3 regions of the Rahnella sp. P4_A8 genome follow, and region 1 is predicted to be linked to each of the others. Evidence: predicted binding sites of a transcription regulator. Region 1 holds the regulator's gene; each other region holds the start of a gene.
What was found. Region 1 encodes PhoB, which activates phosphate uptake and scavenging genes when phosphate is short. Its sites were predicted from a motif close to CTGTCATAAAACTGNCNNAT; they were not measured.
Positions count from the first base shown of each region.

Region 2: the regulator PhoB is predicted to act here: its motif matches at 4,054-4,073, upstream of ugpB (sn-glycerol-3-phosphate ABC transporter substrate-binding protein UgpB).
Region 3: the regulator PhoB is predicted to act here: its motif matches at 2,198-2,217, upstream of AC1DUO_RS17840 (heavy metal response regulator transcription factor).

Region 1 covers NZ_JBFUHK010000031.1:14,631-21,214, reverse strand. Annotated here, with positions in the region: gene AC1DUO_RS15620 (helix-turn-helix domain-containing protein) at 1-199, shown strand, start outside; gene phoR (phosphate regulon sensor histidine kinase PhoR) at 233-1,552, opposite strand; gene phoB (phosphate response regulator transcription factor PhoB) at 1,575-2,264, opposite strand; gene sbcD (exonuclease subunit SbcD) at 2,492-3,730, shown strand; gene sbcC (exonuclease subunit SbcC) at 3,727-6,584, shown strand, end outside.
Region 2 covers NZ_JBFUHK010000028.1:42,443-49,026, reverse strand. Annotated here, with positions in the region: gene AC1DUO_RS14975 (high-affinity branched-chain amino acid ABC transporter permease LivM) at 1-1,117, shown strand, start outside; gene livG (high-affinity branched-chain amino acid ABC transporter ATP-binding protein LivG) at 1,114-1,884, shown strand; gene livF (high-affinity branched-chain amino acid ABC transporter ATP-binding protein LivF) at 1,912-2,613, shown strand; gene AC1DUO_RS14960 (aminotransferase-like domain-containing protein) at 2,745-3,932, shown strand; gene ugpB (sn-glycerol-3-phosphate ABC transporter substrate-binding protein UgpB) at 4,146-5,459, shown strand; gene ugpA (sn-glycerol-3-phosphate ABC transporter permease UgpA) at 5,642-6,529, shown strand; gene ugpE (sn-glycerol-3-phosphate ABC transporter permease UgpE) at 6,526-6,584, shown strand, end outside.
Region 3 covers NZ_JBFUHK010000042.1:5,159-11,623, reverse strand. Annotated here, with positions in the region: gene AC1DUO_RS17845 (heavy metal sensor histidine kinase) at 6-1,442, opposite strand; gene AC1DUO_RS17840 (heavy metal response regulator transcription factor) at 1,435-2,109, opposite strand; gene AC1DUO_RS17835 (hypothetical protein) at 2,323-2,946, shown strand; gene AC1DUO_RS17830 (cytochrome b/b6 domain-containing protein) at 2,973-3,614, shown strand; gene AC1DUO_RS17825 (molybdopterin-dependent oxidoreductase) at 3,607-4,371, shown strand; gene ompX (outer membrane protein OmpX) at 4,453-4,986, opposite strand; gene rhtA (threonine/homoserine exporter RhtA) at 5,386-6,372, shown strand.

The DNA.
Region 1 (6,584 bases):
AGCCTTCGCAGAAAGCTCTGCTGAACGCATTCGCGCTTTGCGTGAAAAAGAAAAAATCAGTCAGGGCGTACTGGCAAGACTCATCAATATGTCCGCCAACAGCATTCAAAAATGGGAGCGGGATGAAACCAAACCCACCGGAGCGGCGCTGATCTTACTGATGCTAATTGAAGAAAAAGGTTTACAGATCATCTGCTAAAAGAAGCCACAGCTTGTTGCTGTGGCTTGATTTTTATCCCTTTACGCCGCTTTGGCTGGCCTGTTCCTGAGGAACAATCAACTTCGGCGCCAGCATAAACATAAACCGGGTACCGACGCCGACTTCACTCATGACTTCAAGTTTCGTGTGGTGATGGCTGAGCGCATGTTTGACGATTGCCAGTCCCAGTCCGCTGCCGCCGGTCTGACGTGAACGGGCTTTATCGACGCGGTAGAAACGTTCGGTCAGGCGCGGCAGGTGCTGCGGCGCAATGCCCGGTCCGTTGTCGCTGATCTGGAACTGTGCGCCATGCGGCGTTTGTTGCCAGCTGACTTCAATCCGTGTCCCCGCTGGCGTGTGGTTAACCGCGTTATACACCAGGTTCGACACCGCGCTGCGCAGTTGATCTTCATTACCAAAGACCTTCAGCTTGTCGTTTACGCGAAACACCACTTCATGCCTGCCGTTGCTTAACGTTTGCACTTCACGTTCGAGCATGCCGAGCATCACCGGAATATCGACTTTCTCGTGCAAATCAATATTCGCTGAGGCTTCGATTTTCGACAGCGTCAGCAGCTGCTTCACCAGCCCGTCCATGCGCCGCGTCTGTTCCTGCATGGTATCCAGCGCTTTAGTGCGGAAAGGCTCTTCCAGCTTGGCGTCTTCCATCATTTCCAGATACCCCTGCAATACCGTCAATGGGGTTCTCAGTTCATGACTGACGTTAGCGAAGAAGTTACGCCGTGCGCCTTCAAGCTGACGCATCTGGGTCACGTCGCGTGCCACCATCAGCAGTTGTCCTTCGGAATAAGGCATGACGCGAAACTCGACATAATGCTCATTATTGAGTTGTAAATTCAGCGCCCGGCTGAAATCGCGGGTCTGGATCCACAGCCGGAATTCCGGATAACGCAGCAGGTTGAAGATATGTTGCCCGTTATCTTCCGGCCAGCGGAAACCGAGCAAATCCTGCGCCAGTCCGTTACACCAGAAAATATTGCCATCTTCAGTGGTCAGCACCACGGCATCCGGCAGCGATTCGGCACCGCTGCGAAAACGTTTGATGAGCTGACCTAATTCCCGACGGCGACGCCGGTTGCGTATCTGCATCTGGTTCAGCCCGTAAAACAGCGGCTCCCAGCTCCAGCGCCCATTCGGTGGCGTAATGCTGCGGTCGAGCCACAGCCAGTGAGAGAGTTTAAGCTGGTTGTAATAATTCCAGCCCAGTGCCGCCATCAGCGACACCAGGAGGAGCCAGCCGAAATGGCCGACGAAGATACCGAGAATTAACGCTGGCAGGCAAAAGAGAAACAATTCACCCGCCAGTCGTTTCCATGACAAACGTTCTAGCACACAGATTCTCCGCTGTGAGGGCTCAATAACGCGTTGAAAAACGGTATCCGGTACCACGAACAGTCTGGATCATTCTGTCATGTCCACTGGTTTCCAGCGCCTTACGTAAACGACGAATATGCACGTCAACCGTGCGATCTTCCACATAAACGTTAGTGCCCCAGACGTTATTGAGCAACTGTTCGCGGCTGTATACACGTTCGGAATGGGTCATAAAGAAGTGTAATAACTTAAATTCGGTCGGCCCCATATCGAGCGCCTGCTCGTTGGCCATTACCCGGTGAGACGACGGATCCAGGCTTAAACCCTGCATGTCGATCACTTCTTCCACCGCCATTGGCGAGATGCGACGCATCACGGCTTTAATGCGGGCAACCAGTTCTTTCGGAGAAAACGGTTTAGTGATGTAATCATCGGCACCCACTTCAAGGCCGCGCACCCGATCTTCTTCTTCACCGCGTGCGGTCAGCATCATCACCGGAATTTCGCGGGTCAGTGCCTCACGTTTAAGATGCTTAATAAACTGAATACCGGAACCGCCAGGTAACATCCAGTCAAGCAGGATCAGTTCAGGGTAAGGTTCAACAAGCTGCCCAATCGCTGAATCAAAATCCTCAGCTTCTACGGCCTGATAGCCATTTTGTTCCAGTACAAAACACACCATTTCACGGATTGGAGCTTCGTCTTCAACCACCAATATACGTCTAGCCATCGTAGGTCCTGCCAATAGGTTAGCGATCTTTTATTTGATTGCGGGCGCCATTATGCGTCAGTTTTGTGACAGATTTATGAATGAAAAGAATGGTTCATTACAGTCAACTATGACAGATAATTTCCGGCCATCTTGCTGAAATTGGTCTGATTTATCGGGGACAGCTTCCCCTGCCGACGTTTATACTTTACCTCATTGTCGTCATCCAGGGTTCATACGGGAGTCTCATGCGCCTGATCCACACCTCAGACTGGCACCTCGGCCAGTACTTTTTCACTAAAAGCCGTGCAGCCGAACATCAGGCATTTTTGCGCTGGCTGACTGGTCAGGTGCAACAACATCAGGTCGACGCCGTGATTGTCGCGGGCGATATTTTCGACACGGGATCCCCACCCAGTTATGCCCGCGAATTGTATAACCGCTTCGTGGTGGAATTACAGCAAACCGGCTGCCAGCTGGTGGTGCTGGCTGGTAACCACGATTCTGTCGCCACGCTCAATGAATCGCGCGAGCTCCTTTCCTGCCTGAATACGCGGGTGATTGCCACCGTCGGTGAAAACCTTTCTGAACAGATTTTAGTGCTCAGTCAGCGTGACGGGAAACCCGGCGCGATACTGTGCGCTATCCCGTTTTTACGCCCGCGTGATCTGCTCGCCAGCCAGGCGGGACAGTCCGGCAGCGACAAGCAACTGGCATTGCAGGAAGCCATCGCCGCGCATTATGACGCGCTCTGGCAGGCTGCGCAGGCCAGACGTGACGAACTGGGCATGCCGCTGCCTATTATTGCGACCGGCCATCTGACGACTGTCGGTGTCAGTACCTCAGATTCCGTGCGCGACATCTATATAGGTACGCTCGATGCGTTTCCGGCGCAGGCCTTTCCGCCGGTCGATTATGTGGCACTGGGTCATATTCACCGTGCACAATGCGTCGCCAAAACCGAACATATCCGTTACAGCGGCTCGCCGATTGCCCTGAGTTTTGACGAACTGAGCAAAGCTAAAAGTGTGTACTTACTTGATTTTGATGGTGCGACGCTCAACGCCATCGACACACTGGAAATCCCGGTTTTCCAGCCGATGCAGATAATCAAAGGCTCGCTGGTGGAGATTGAACAACAACTGGCACAGTTCGAAGGCGGTGATCCGGCCAAACCGGTGTGGCTCGATATTGAAGTCTCCACCCAGGATTATCTCAGCGACATCCAGCGACGCATTCAGGCGCTGACGGAAGATCTGCCGGTAGAAGTCGTGCTGTTACGCCGCAGCAAAGAACAGCGCATCAACAGTATTGAGCAGCAGGAAAAAGAAACCCTCAGCGAACTGAGCGTCAGCGACGTGTTTGAACGACGACTGGCGCTGGAACCGGCCCCTGACGAGCCGCGTCAGGCTCGGATGCGCACGTTGTTTGCGCAGGTGGTTGAACAGGTTACCAACGGTCAGAACGCGGAGGATAGCGCACAATGAAAATTCTCAGCCTGCGTTTAAAAAACCTGAACTCGCTGGAAGGCGAATGGAAAATTGATTTCACCGCCGAGCCGTTTGCCAGCAACGGATTATTCGCCATCACCGGTCCGACCGGTGCGGGGAAAACCACCCTGCTCGATGCCATTTGTCTGGCGCTTTATCATCAGACGCCACGGCTGAACATTACACCAAGCCAGAATGAACTGATGACCCGCCACACCGCAGAATCGCTGGCCGAGGTGGAGTTTGAAGTCAAAGGTGTGGGTTACCGCGCTTTCTGGAGCCAGCGCCGCGCCAAAAATTCCCCTGACGGCAATCTGCAGGCACCGAAAGTCGAGCTGGCGTTACTGGCCGACGGCAAAATTCTGGCGGATAAAGTGCGCGATAAACTCGATGCCATCGCCACACTGACCGGGCTGGATTTCGGTCGTTTCACCAAATCCATGATGCTTTCACAGGGGCAGTTCGCCGCGTTTCTGAATGCCGATGCCAACGACCGCGCCGAATTGCTGGAAGAACTGACCGGCACCGAGATTTACGGTCTGCTTTCTCAACGCGTGTTTGAGCAACATAAAGAAGCGCGCATTGCGCTGGACGGTCTGCATCAGCGTATGGCCGGAATCGAACTGCTCAGCGAAGAACAGCGCCAGACGCTCGAATCACAACGTGCTGAACTGAACGCGCAGGAAATCAGCCTCAGTCAGCAGGCGCAGCAGCGCCAGCAGGATCTGAACTGGCTGCAACAGTGGCAGCAGGTGCAGCAAAAACAGCAGCAGTCTCAGCAACAACTGACCGCCGCAGAGCAGGAAAATCTGGCCGCCGCGCCGCAGTTACAGCAACTGGCGCGCAGCGAACCGGCAGAAAAACTGCGTCCGTTACTCAATGATCGCCAGCGCTGTCAGGATGACGCGCAGCGCCTTCAGCAATTACTGATACAACTGACGCAGCAGCAGGAGCAGCAGATTGCACAGATGACGCCGCTGAGTCTGGCGGTGGAACAGGCGCACACTGCGCGGCAGAAACAGGCGGAAGAACAGCGCCAGATGCAAACGCTGATCGAAGAAAAAATCCTGCCACTGGATAGCGAAATCGCGCAATGGCGCAAATCGCTGGTGGAAACACAACAGGCGGTCAGCGAGTCGCAGAAACAGGCTGGTGAACATAGCGCGACGCTGCAGCAAATCACGGCGGAACGTCAGAAACTGGATGAGGAAAGCCGCCAGCATCACACCCGTCAGGCCGCGCTGACTGAGGCCCTTAACGTCGCACAACAACGTCAGGCTGAACTGGAAAAACAGTACCCGCAGGTAGTGTTACAGAAACGTCAAACCGAACTCATGCAGCTCCGGCCGGTGCGGCAGCAGCTGTTTTCACTCGCGCAAATCTTCCCGCAACTGAACCAGCGCGTGCAGCAACAGCATAAAGATTTTGCGCAGTACCAGACGCTGCTGGCCGAAGAAGAACTGCGTCTGGGCGCGATCCGTCTGCAATGTCAGAAACAACTGGAACATCTGAACGACGTCAAGGCGCTGCATAAACAGGAAATGCTGATCGTCAGCCTTGAAGCCGAACGTGCGAATTTGCAAAGCGGCAAAGCCTGTCCGCTGTGCGGCTCAACATCACATCCGGCGATTGAACATTATCAGGAGGTTAAACCTTCTGAAACCGCGCAGCGCGTCGAGAAAATGCAACTGGAATTCGATGCAGCAAAAGCCAGCGGTATCGAACTGGCGGCGAAAATTAAAGGTCTGAAAGAGCAACAAACACGGCTGCAAACTCAGCTTGAGCAGGATCAGCAACAACTGAATGCGCATACCCTGAACTGGCAACAACTCAGTGCGCCGCTGAATCTGACGTTTACGCTGCATGATACCGCCGACATCACGCAATGGCTGACCGCCCGCGATGAGGAAGAGCAGCAGTCGCAGGCGCGGCTGAGCCAGCACGAACAGCTGGCGCGGGCCCTGCAACAGGCCAAAGATGCCCTGAACGACGCACTGAATGCACAGCAGAAAGTGCAGCAGCAAAGTGCCTTGCTGACAGAGCGCGTTACCCGGCTGGAAGAGATGCAGGCAAAATCTCAGCAAGACCTCGTGCGGTTGCAAAAGCAACTGGCGGAAGGTGAAAAATCCCTTTCTGAGCTGAATGCCCGACGCCTCGAACTGTTCGGAGAGCGTCAGGTTACTCAGGTTCGCGAGCACTTACATCAGCAACAACAGGCGACAGAACAAGCGCTGAGTGATGTCCAGACCGCGCTGCATAAGGCGCAGGAACAGCGCGACCAGTTGGCCGGTCAGTTGGCCAGTACGCAGCAGCAACAGTTACAGACCGCCGCACAACTGACGCTGGTGGAACAGGCGTGGCAGCAGGCATTGAGCGCCAGCGGATTTGCGGATGAAGCCGCAGTGAAACTGGCGCTGCTCGACGACGCGTTGCGCCAGCGGCTTCAGCAACGCAAAGAACATCTGCAACAACAACTGGCACAGGCGCAGGCATTACTGGCGGATGCCCGTCAGCAGCTCGAAAAACATCAGCTTGCCCGTCCTGCACATCTGAGTGAAACCGACAGTGATCTTAACGCCCTGACGGTGCAACAGGCCGAGCTGGCACAACAACTGAAAGTCCTGCAACAACGTCTGGGCGAAGTGAAAAATCAGCTGGAAAGCGACAAGCAACGCCACCATGGTCAGCAGACGCTGATTGCACAGATTGCGCAGGCGCAGCGGACCTGTGATGACTGGGGTTATCTCAACCAGATGATTGGTTCCAGCGACGGCGCGAAATTCCGTAAATTCGCGCAGGGTCTGACGCTCGATCATCTGGTGTATCTGGCCAACCGCCAGCTGGAAAAATT
Region 2 (6,584 bases), on a different contig from region 1:
CCAGCTATTCCGCCCGATGGTCAGCAGCGGCCTGAAAAAAGTCTCAGGTCCGGGCTGGGTTTTGCCCAGCTTTGATGGCTCGACGCCGAAACAAAAACTGCTGGCGCTGGTGCTGATTATCGCCGCTATCGCCTGGCCGTTTATCGTCTCGCGCGGCACGGTGGATATCGCCACGCTGACGCTCATCTACATCATGCTCGGCCTCGGTCTGAACGTGGTGGTCGGATTGTCCGGCCTGCTGGTGCTGGGTTACGGCGGCTTTTATGCCATCGGCGCTTACACCTACGCGCTGCTCAATCACTATTACGGCATCGGATTCTGGGAGGCCTTACCGCTGGCTGGTCTGGTATCGGCGGCGTTTGGTTTCCTGCTTGGATTCCCGGTTCTGCGATTGCGGGGTGACTATCTGGCGATTGTGACGCTGGGTTTTGGGGAAATCGTCCGCATCCTGCTGCTCAATAATACCGAACTGACCGGCGGACCGAACGGCATCAGCCAGATCCCGAAACCCACGCTGTTCGGGCTGGAATTCAGCCGGACACCGCGCGACGGCGGCTGGGATACCTTCAGCAACTTCTTTAATGTTACGTATGATCCCAGCGACCGCATTATTTTCCTGTACATGGTGGCGCTGTTGCTGGTGCTCGCCACATTGTTCATCATCAACCGTTTGCTACGTATGCCGCTCGGCCGTGCATGGGAAGCCTTGCGTGAAGATGAAATTGCCTGCCGTTCACTGGGCCTGAACCCGACCCGCATCAAACTGACCGCGTTCACCATCAGCGCTGCGTTTGCCGGTTTTGCCGGTACGCTGTTTGCGGCGCGTCAGGGCTTTGTCAGCCCGGAATCCTTCACCTTTGCGGAATCCGCCTTCGTGCTGGCTATCGTCGTGCTCGGCGGGATGGGCTCGCAGTTTGCAGTCATTCTGGCGGCTATTTTGCTGGTGGTTTCCCGCGAACTGATGCGTGATCTCAACGAGTACAGCATGTTGCTGCTCGGCGCATTAATGGTGCTGATGATGATCTGGCGTCCGCAGGGCTTACTGCCGATGAAGCGCCCGCAACTGAAACTGAAGCTGTCTAAGCAACAAATCGCGGATCAGGGGGAAAAGGCATGAGTACGCAACCTCTGTTAGCGGTTGAAGGGTTGATGATGCGTTTTGGCGGCCTGCTGGCGGTCAACAATGTGGCGCTGAACCTCAATCAGGGCGAAATTGTTTCGCTGATCGGCCCGAACGGTGCCGGTAAAACCACGGTATTTAACTGCCTGACCGGTTTCTACAAACCGAGCGGCGGCACCATTAAACTGCGTGATCAGCATCTGGAAGGTTTACCGGGGCAGAAAATTGCCCGCATGGGCGTGGTACGTACTTTCCAGCACGTGCGTCTGTTCCGTGAAATGACGGTGATCGAAAACCTGCTGGTCGCGCAGCATCAGCACCTGAAAAGCGGCGTGCTGGCTGGGCTGTTCAAAACGCCGGGCTTTCGTCGCGCTGAAGCCGATGCTTTGGATCGCGCTGCTGACTGGCTGGAACGTGTCGGATTGCTCGAGCTGGCAAACCGTCAGGCGGGTAATCTGGCTTACGGCCAGCAACGCCGTCTGGAAATTGTCCGCTGCATGGTGACGCGTCCTGAAATCCTGATGCTCGACGAACCGGCTGCCGGTCTTAACCCGCGTGAAACCGAAGAGCTGAACCAGCTGATTGCCGAATTGCGTAACCAGCACAACGTGTCTGTTCTGCTGATTGAGCACGACATGAAACTCGTAATGGGTATTTCCGACCGCATCTACGTAGTGAATCAGGGCACGCCGCTGGCACAAGGCACACCGGCTGAAATTCGTAATAATCCTGACGTGATCCGCGCCTATTTAGGCGAAGGTTAATGGGCGAAGGCTAAGGGACAGAACAAGATGTTGTCATTTAATCAGGTATCCGCCCATTACGGCAAAATTCAGGCGCTGCATGAAGTCAGCCTGAGTATTAATAAAGGGGAAATCGTCACGCTGATCGGCGCGAACGGCGCGGGTAAAACCACACTACTTGGCAGTTTATGTGGCGAACCACGTGCGACGAATGGCTCGATTATTTTCGAAGGGAAAGACATCACGCAGTGGCAGACCGCCAAAATCATGCGTGGCGATATCGCGATTGTGCCGGAAGGCCGCCGCGTGTTCTCACGCATGACGGTGGAAGAGAATCTGGCGATGGGCGGTTTCTTTGCCACACGCGATCAGTATCAGGAACGGCTGGAGCGCGTGTTTACGTTGTTCCCGCGCCTGAAAGAGCGTCGTGTGCAGCGGTCAGGCACCATGTCCGGCGGTGAGCAACAGATGCTGGCGATTGGCCGTGCGCTGATGAGCCAGCCACGTTTGCTGCTGCTCGATGAGCCGTCGCTGGGGCTGGCACCCATCATCATCCAGCAGATTTTCGACACTATCCAGCAATTGCGCGAAGAAGGAATGACCATCTTCCTGGTCGAGCAAAACGCCAATCAGGCGCTGAAACTCGCTGATCGTGGTTACGTTCTGGAGAATGGCCATGTGGTGCTGGAAGATACCGGTGCGGCATTGCTGGCGAACGAAGCGGTGCGTGCGGCCTATCTTGGCGCATAAATTGGCATCGGATTTTAAAAATCTGTGTTAAATCTAACAAACCGCACGGCAAGCGCTTTGCGGTTTTTATTTTGTCTATAAATTAACATCTCTTACATTCGTATAACTTTGCACATCATCAGGAACATGTCATGAACACAGAAGGTTTACTCGCCGCCCGTATGGTCAGGCTTAAAAGTTCAGCCATCCGGGAATTGCTGAAACATAGCAAGATGGAAGGCGTTATTTCGCTGGCGGGTGGTATTCCTTCTTCGGCGCTTTTTGATTTCGACGGCCTGCGTGAAGCCACACATCTGGCCATTACTGAACAGCCGGAACATGCGTTCCAGTATGGTCTGACTGAAGGCAGTTATACGCTGCGTGAGCGTATTGCTGAGCTTTGTCAGGAGCGTGGTGTGGTTGCGCAGCCTGAAGATATCGTGGTCACTGCAGGCTCCCAGCAGGCGCTGGATCTGGTGATGCGCGCCGTGGTGAACCCCGATGATGTTTTCGTGGTGGAGCGCCCGACCTATCTGGCGGCGTTACAGACCCTGGAACTGGCCGAAGCTAAACTGCTGTCCGTCGGTTCTGATGGCGACGGCATGATTGTTGATGAGCTGGCGGAACGCCTAAAAACGCAGAAGATTAAAGGCGTGTATCTGGTGCCAACGTTCGGAAACCCGAGCGGCGTAACCCTGAGCCGTGCCCGTCGTGAGCAACTGGTGAAACTGGCAGCACAGCACGAATTCCTGATTGTAGAAGATGACCCGTACGGCGAACTGCGTTTCACCGACGAACGCCAGCCGACGCTGTTTGAGCTGTCGAAAGCGATGTTTGGTCACGCGGATAACATCATCTATACCTCAACGTTTTCCAAAATTCTGGCGCCGGGCCTGCGTCTGGGCTGGGTCATTATGCCAGACTGGTTGCTGCATAAAGTCGCCATCATCAAACAGGCCGCAGATCTGCATGCCAGCGCGCTGTCGCAGACCATTGCGGAATATTATCTCGGTCTGGGTCGTCTGCCGAAGCAGATCGAAACCATCCGTGCGGCGTATAAAAATAAATGCCAGATCATGGCCGGACTGCTGGAACGCGAGCTGGGCGATGTGCTGACGTTTGAATATCCGAAAGGCGGCATGTTCCTGTGGGCGCGTTTCCGCGAGCCGCGTAACTGCGCTGACTGGATGAAAAAGACGCTGGAGCAGGGCGTGGTGTTTGTCCCGGGGGAATTCTTCTATGCCGATAATCCGGATCACTCGACCTTCCGTCTGTCATTCGCCACCGCGACCGAAGAGCAAATGTACGAGGCAGTCGCCCGTTTGAAACGCGCCCTGTAATCCCTCTTTTTTCGTATTCCCTGAGGCGCATTGTTAACCCGATGCGCCTTATTTTTTGCCATCTGTCCGTCACCTGCATTTAACGCTGCTGTAACTTCATTGTCATTTAACGGTTATTTTTCTGTCACTTAACCGTGTCATTTTACCTCCCGACTCTACCCGGCTTACTTCAGGCTGCACTTGCAGCACACCAGCAGAATTCAGGAGACAGGCATGTTCATCAACCTCAAAAAAACGGTCATTGGCACCGCGCTGACGCTGGCTTTCAGCGCCAATGCTTTCGCTGTGACAGAAATCCCTTTCTGGCACTCTATGGACGGCGAGTTAGGCAAAGAAGTGAACTCGCTGGCGGACCGTTTTAACCAGACGCACCCTGATGTCAAAATCATGCCTGTCTACAAAGGCAAATACGATGAAAGCCTGGCGGCCGGTATTGCCGCGTACCGCACCGGTAATGCGCCGGCGATTTTGCAGGTTTACGAAGTGGGCACCGCGACCATGATGGCCAGCAAAGCCATCAAACCGGTTTACGAAGTGTTCAGCGATGCGGGCATTAAAGAAGACGTTTCCCAGTTCGTGCCGACCGTTTCCGGTTATTACTCCGATTCCAAAGGCCGTCTGCTGTCTCAGCCTTTCAACAGCTCCACGCCGGTGCTGTATTACAACAAAGATGCCTTTAAGAAAGCCGGTCTGAACCCGGATCAGCCGCCGAAAACCTGGCAGGATATGGCTGCGTACACCGAGAAATTGCGTGAAGCGGGCATGAAATGTGGTTACGCCAGCGGCTGGCAGGGTTGGATCCAGATTGAGAACTTCAGTGCCTGGCACGGTCTGCCAATCGCCACCAAAAACAACGGCTTCGATGGCACCGATGCGGTTCTGGAATTCAACAAACCAGAGCAAATCAAACACATCCAGATGCTTGAAGATATGAACAAGAAAGGTGATTTCACCTATTTTGGTCGTAAAGACGAATCCACCGCCAAGTTCTATAACGGCGATTGCGCGATGACTACCGCGTCTTCCGGTTCACTGGCTGACATCCGTCAGTATTCTAAATTCAACTACGGCGTAGGCATGATGCCTTACGACGCAGATATCAAAGGCGCACCACAAAACGCCATCATCGGCGGTGCAAGCCTGTGGGTGATGAACGGCAAAGACAAAGACACCTACAAAGGCGTTGCCGAATTCCTGCAATTCCTGACCACGCCGGAAATCGCAGCCGAATGGCATCAGAAAACCGGTTATCTGCCGGTGACGACTGCCGCGTATGAGCTGACCAGGAAAGAAGGCTTCTACGAGAAGAACCCGGGTTCTGACGTCGCCACCCGCCAGATGCTGAACAAGCCACCGTTGCCGTTCACCAAAGGTCTGCGTCTGGGCAACATGCCTCAGATCCGTACCATCCTGGATGAAGAACTGGAAAGCGTGTGGAGCGGCAAGAAAACGGCCAAAGAAGCGTTAGACACTGCAGTACAGCGCGGGAACTTACTGTTACGTCGCTTCGAAGCTTCTACTAAGTAATCCAGTTTTGCTCCCTCCCCTGCGAAGGGGAGGGCTGGGGTGGGGTATTAAAGACAACTCAGTCGCTTGCCAAAMCCCCTCCCAACCTCCCCCTTCGCAGGGGGAGGAGCCAAAAGCCAAATTCAAAACCAACCTGGTTTGCTCCCTTTCGGGGAGTCTTTTATATCAACGAGTAAACCATCATGAGTTCACACCGTCCCGGTTTTGGTTGCAGCTGGTTGCCCTACGCGCTGGTTTTGCCGCAGCTGTTAATCACCGCGATATTCTTCCTGTGGCCTGCCGGTCAGGCGCTGTGGTATTCGGTGCAGACGCTGGATCCGTTCGGCTTATCCAGTACCTTTGCCGGTCTGACTAACTTCGTGCAGCTTTTTCAGGACTCGTACTATCTCGATTCTTTCTACACCACGCTGAAATTCAGTTTTATGGTGGCATTTATCGGGCTGGCCGTTTCGCTGTTTTTCGCGGCGCTGGTCGATCACGTTGTGCGCGGCAGCCGGATTTATCAGACGCTGATGATCCTGCCATACGCCGTTGCGCCTGCGGTGGCCGCCGTCTTGTGGATGTTCTTGTTCAGCCCCGGTCTGGGCCTGATTACTCATTTCCTCGGCTCGATAGGCTACAACTGGAACCACGCGCAAAACAGCGGTCAGGCGATGTTCCTGGTGGTACTGGCATCGGTCTGGAAGCAAGTCAGCTACAACTTCCTGTTCTTCCTGGCGGCGTTGCAGTCGATTCCTAAATCGCTGGTGGAAGCAGCGGCTATCGATGGCGCAGGCCCGGTTCGCCGTTTCTTCAATCTGGTATTGCCGCTGATTTCGCCGGTCAGTTTCTTCCTGCTGGTGGTCAATCTGGTGTACGCCTTCTTCGATACTTTCCCGGTGATTGATGCTGCGACGGCCGGTGGCCCGATGCAGGCGACCACCACCCTGATTTACAAAGTGTATCGCGAAGGTTTCTCCGGTCTGGACTTGTCCAGTTCTGCCGCCCAGTCCGTGATTCTTATGCTGCTGGTTTGCGGCCTGACGTTCATTCAGTTTCGCTTTGTCGAGCGTAAGGTGCGTTATCAATGATTGAAAACCGCAGAGGGCTGGATATCTTCAGCCACATCATGCTGCTGCTCGGCGT
Region 3 (6,465 bases), on a different contig from region 1:
AGAAACTATTGAGAAAGCTTGCGGTCGGATACGGGAAAATAAAGGGTAAAACACGTTTCTCCCTGCGCGGAACTGGTTACGCTGACACTTCCCTGATGCAGGGCCATAATGGCCTGAACAATCGACAATCCAAGGCCGCTGGAACTGCCGCCTTCACTACGTGAAGCATCCGCGCGATAGAAGCGGTCGAAAAGTTTTCCGAGTTTTTCCGGCGGAACAGGCTCACCCTGACTGATCACCCGGATATTCATGCCTTTTGCATGGGGTTCGGCGCGCAGCACGATGGCACTTCCCTCGCGGCCATAACGCACCGCATTAGCGACCAGATTACTCAGCGCACGTTGGAAAAGGATCGCATCCGCATGCAAGGTTCCCTCACCTTGCCCGTGAAGCGTCATTTCACGCTCTTCGGCCAGCCCTTCGAAATATTCCTGGATACGGGTAATTTCAGATGAAACATCAATACTGGTGATGGTCAGAACCGAGCGCGCATCGGAAGCGCGCGCCAGGAACAGAATGTTTTCCACCATACGTGAAATGCGTTCCAGCTCTTCTATATTGTTCGCCAGCAGCGTTTCGTATTCTTCCACTGTCCGGGGCTGATATAACGCCACCTGACAATGCCCCATCAGCGCCCCCACCGGGGTGCGGATTTCATGCGCCAGATCGGCGGAAAATTGCGTCAGCCGCTGATACCCCTCGGCGAGCCGGTCCAGCATGTCATTGAAAGAATAAATTAATTGCTGCAATTCCTGCGGCGCATTTTCCGAAGACAGGCGCGTAGACAGACTGGCCGGATGGATCTGCGCCGCTTCATGCGCCATATTGCGCAGCGGCCGCAATCCGCGGCGGATCACCAGATAACCCAGTGCGGCAATCAGCAAATAAGCGAATAACACCGCGCCAATAATTTCCCAGCGGAAAGTCTGCAACAGACGCGACTCCTCGGTCATGAAATGCGCGCCGGTGATTTCAACTGTCCGCCCGTCCTGAATCTGTACCGCCGCACGGGCAAAGCGTACCGGCGTACCATCGGGTGCGGTGAGATGATGCACCGTATTCAGCGTCAGCGGCTGGCCATCAGGCACCGCCGCTACCGGCGGCAATGCCAGCCGCGACGGATTGACGTTGATCAATAGCTTCTCACCGGACAGACGAAACGTCAGGATATCGCGCTCATTGCCGAGCATATTTTCAAACAGGCCGGGATTACGGCTGAGTTGCGACAGCGGGAATTCGTTGGCAAGCAGATGACGGAAATACTGCACACGCCCGCTGACCTGGTAATCCGCGCGGCGTACCAGTTCTTTATCCATCGAGTAATAGAGGTAGAAACCGACGGCGCTGACCACCATCGAGGCGATCAGCGCGAAAAGTAAGGTGGCGCGAAGCGTCAGCGACATGGCGCGTTTCGGGAGGTGAGTCAATTGACGATCACTCATGTCGCACTTCGCACACGTAACCAATGCCACGCACGGTATGGATCAGTTTCACCTCAAAGCTGCGGTCAACCTTGGCACGCAGACGCTTAATGGCGACATCCACTACATTGGTATCACTGTCGAAATTCATATCCCAGACCTGCGAGGCGATCATGGTTCTCGACAGAACCTCACCCTCGCGGCGCATCAGCAACTGCAGCAACATGAATTCCTTATTGGTCAGTGCGATGGTCTGATCCTGACGGGTCACGCGGCGGCGCAGCACATCAAGATTCAGATCCGCCACCGAATACGCATCCGGCTCACGGGCGGCCGGGCGGCGCAGCAAGGTGCGGATACGCAACACCAGTTCGGTGAAGGAGAACGGTTTGATGAGATAGTCGTCAGCCCCCAGCTCCAGCCCGTGAATGCGATCCTGTACTTCATCGCGGGCGGTGAGAAACAGTACCGGCACGTCGCTTTTTTTGCGCAGGACTTCCATCACCTGCCAGCCGTTCAGCCCCGGCAGCATGACGTCGAGGATCACCGCGTCGTACCCCTCTTCCAGCGCCAGAAACAGGCCGTCGGCACCGTTGCGCGCCAGATCTACGCTGTAACCTGCTTCTGTCAGCCCTTTTTTCAGGTAATCGCCTGTACTGACATCGTCTTCAATCACCAGTATTCGCATTCAGGCCCTCAGCGCCGCATGAMCATTCACCTAGAGAATGATTCACCTGAAAGTTTATCAGTTTCGTCAGACACCTTTGATGACAATTTTGTCATCAATTTGTCATCAGCCAATACCGGTTTATCGTCCACTCTTAAGAAAGTTATTCATCACTGGCAGGTTCAGTGATTCATCTAACAGAATGAAAAAACGCTGGAAAATGGAGAATTAATCATGAATGCACCAACACGTCTCGCTGGTCTGTTACTGGGTTCCCTGCTGATGTGCAGCGGGATGACTTCGGCATTTGCCGCCGATAATGTGATTAAACCTACACGCGGAACCATTGACTCAGTTAATGACTCATCGGTACAAATCACCACACGTCAGGGCGAAAAACTCGACGTTAAGCTGACCGACCAGACCAAGATCAATGCCGTCACCAAAGGGCAGATCAGCGATATCAAAGCGGACAGCTTCATCGGGACGGCCGCCGTTCCGCAGGCTAATGGCACGCTGAAAGCACTGGAAGTGCACGTATTCGCCCCCAGCCTGCGCGGCAGCGGTGAAGGCTTCAATCCGTTTGAATCCGCCGATGGCAAAATCAATACCATGACCAACGGCACCGTCGGCAAGCTGGTGAACAGCAATGGCCGCACCCTGACCGTGAAATATCACGATGCCGAGAAAACGGTCATTGTGCCTGACGACGTACCGGTTGTACTGCTGGCGCCGGGCGACCGCAGCCTGCTGAAACCGGGCACTAAAATCGTATTGTTTGCCATAAAAGATGACAAAGGTGCACTGGTTGCCCGTGGTATTGCTGCCGGTAAAGACGGCATCGCGCCGCCGATGTAATCCGGCCGAACAACAGGAGATTAAGCGTGAAACCTCAGCTCTCATCGCCCCGGAAGCGCCGGATTCATTCCTGGCCGGTTCGCATTTGTCATTGGATCAATCTGCTGGCAATGATCGGCATGGTGATGAGCGGCTGGGGGATTTATAACGCCGACCCGCTTTTCGCTTTCACTTTCCCGCAGAACACCACCCTCGGCGGCTGGCTGGGTGGCAATATTGCCTGGCATCTGGCGGTAATGTGGCTGCTGGCGGCCAATGCCCTGTTCTATCTGCTGTGGGGCATTTTTAGCGGTCATTTCAGACGCGACTTTTTCCCCTTTTCGCCCCGTACGGTCTGGCGCGATAGCGTTCGCGCACTGACATTCAAACTCCCGCACAAGTTGGGTCAGTACAACGCGGTGCAAAAACTGATGTACAGCGGTGTTCTGTTGCTGGGCGCGCTGCTGGTGCTGTCGGGTTTGTCGATCTGGAAACCCGCGCAGTTCAGCGGTCTGGTCTGGTTGTTTGGCGGTTTTGATATCGCCCGTTATGTGCATTTCTTTGCGATGAGCGGCGTACTGCTGTTCGTCATTATTCACGTACTGATGGTTCTGCTGGTGCCGAAAACCTTCGTGGCGATGCTGACCGGCGGCAAAAAAATTAGCACGGAGGACCGAGCCGATGAGTGATAAAACACAGCGGCCAAAAATTATTCTTGAACCCGATCAGCGCAAGCAACTGGTTAATATTCAACGCCGTATGTTATTGCGCTCCGGCCTTACGCTGGGCGCGGTTTCGATGCTTACCGGCTGTAATCTGCAGGACGGCGATCAGGTCGATAAAGTGCTGTGGGCGATGTCCCGCTGGAACGACCGGGTACAAAGCTGGCTGTTCAGCGGCCAGAAACTGGCGCAAACCTATCGCGCCGATCAAATCACCACACCGTTTCGTTTCAATGCGTATTACCCCGAATACAACGTGCCGGAAATCGACATCCCCAATTACCGGCTGGAAGTCTCCGGTTTGGTGCAAAAGAAAGCGCCGTGGACACTGGAACAATTGCAGCGCCTGCCGCAGGAAAGCCAGATCACCCGGCTGATATGCATTGAGGGCTGGAGCGCCATCGGCCAGTGGAAAGGCGTACCGCTGAAAACGTTTCTGCAACACGTCGGCGCGGATCTGACAGCCAAATATGTCGGATTCAAATGTGACGACCGCTATTATTCCAGTATTGATATGGCGACGGCACTGCATCCGCAAACCATTCTGGCTCTGGATTTTGGCGGCAAACCCTTACCCCCCGATTTTGGTTACCCGTTACGCCTGCGGATGCCAACCAAACTCGGCTTTAAAAACGCCAAACATATTGGCGCGATTTTCGTCACCAATGAATATCCCGGCGGCTACTGGGAAGATCAGGGTTATAACTGGTTCAGCGGGATCTGACAGGCATAAAAAAACCGCTCAGCTGAGCGGTTTTTGTTTTCGCGGGAGGGTAACGGCAAAGCGTTACGCTGCGGCGAAGAATTAGAAGCTGTAACCCACGCCTGCGATCCAGGTACCAACATCAACACTGCGGATGCGGGACTGTTCGTAAGACACGTCCAGAGCAACGTTCTGGATTGGGTTGAACTGCAGACCAGCACCGTAAGAGAAACCGTAATCGCTGGTGTCATTTTTTTCACGGTTAGCAGTAGATGCTGCCGCTTCGTTGTACTGGAATTTGCCGTAGCCAACACCCACAACACCGTAGATGGAAACCCAGTCAGCCAGACGGTAAGCAGGACCCGCAGTCAGACCGTAGTATTGTGCTTTACGGTAGTCGCCAGATGCAGGAGAGCTGTCATCTTCGATGTAAGTGAAAGAACCGATAGCGCCCAGTGGGTTGCTATCTTGTTCCCAGCGGTATTTTAAGTTGAAGCCGTTTGCTTTGTTAGCAACGCCTTGTGCGTCACCCTGAGCGTAGCCAGCAGTTACGGTGCTGGTGTCAGCGAAAGCGCTTGAAGAAACGCCCAGTGCAACTACGCAAGCTAATGCGGAAAGACATGCAATTTTTTTCATAAACCACCTCAAAAAGAGAAACCAAAGTAACCTTCACGTTTGAAAATATAACAAAAACTAGTGTGAAACTCTGCCTCAATTAAGATGTCCAAAGCATCATATGGTGTAACAGGAAGTTTCCAGCACACGCTATCCATTTAATTTTATTGGGATTTTAGTCACACAAACTATAAGGTAAACTTATTGAACTTTTTGAGATTAGCAGATAATTCCTAAAAATTTGCTCAAAAAACAAACTATTTTAGGAAGTTTTTTAACAAACACGTTCCGAAAAAAACTTTTTCGTGAGGATTTTTTCTCGCCACTTTTCCCTCTACACTGACAGCGCTTTACCTTTCTTTTCAAAACTATAAATCTGAAGTTTCCGGATTCATGGGATCACCTCAAAAGGCGCAATGGATGACACAGTCAGGACAAAATCAGCCGCAGGATCCGCAGATCGCTCTGCAGGCAGCGACGCATAACAACAGCCCGCCCGTCCCTGCGTTACCGAAAAAAACCTCACCGCTGGTGGCGATTCTGTTGCTACTGATCGCCATGTTGTCATTACAAGGCGGCGCGTCGCTGGCAAAAACGCTTTTCCCGGTGGTCGGCCCGCAGGGTGTCACGGCTCTGCGTCTTGGTATCGGCTCTATTCTGTTGCTGCTCTATTTTCGTCCGTGGCGCCTGAAAATGCGCGGCGGTAATTTGCGTGCACTGATGATGTATGGCCTGGCGCTGGGCTGCATGAACTATTCGTTTTATCTGGCCCTGCGTACCGTGCCGCTGGGCATTGCCGTTGCACTGGAATTTACCGGCCCGCTGGCGGTCGCGATGTTCTCCTCACGCCGTCCGGTGGATTTCATCTGGGTCGTGCTGGCCGTAATCGGGTTACTCTTCCTGTTACCCCTGGGACAAAGTGCCGGCGGTGTTGACCTCAAAGGTGCGTGCTTTGCGCTGATCGCCGGTGGCTGCTGGGCGGTTTATATCCTCGCCGGACAACGTGCTGGCAGCAGTTACGGACCGGGCACCGCCGCGATGGGGTCACTGATTGCGGCGTTAATCTTCTTCCCGATTGGCGCAATCCAGGCACACACCTCTATTTTCAGTTGGGATATTTTACCGCTCGGCTTGCTGATCGCCCTGCTCACTTCCGCCATTCCTTATTCACTGGAAATGATGGCGCTGACCAAACTGCCAGCCAAAACCTTCGGTACGCTGATGAGCATGGAACCGGCGATGGCCGCGCTTTCCGGCATTATCTTCCTCGGTGAATTCCTGACCGCGACGCAGTGGATCGGGCTGGCGGCGATTATCGCGGCTTCCGCCGGTTCAACACTTACCCTGCAGCGCAAAACCAAAATCGAGACGGTGGATATTGCCGGAAATACCCCTTCCGGGAAGTAATTGCACCGCATCGCATAAAAAAGCCACGTCATCCCGATGTGGCTTTTTCTTTTCTATCAGCAGGTTGAAAATTATTTTCATTTATTTCATTTT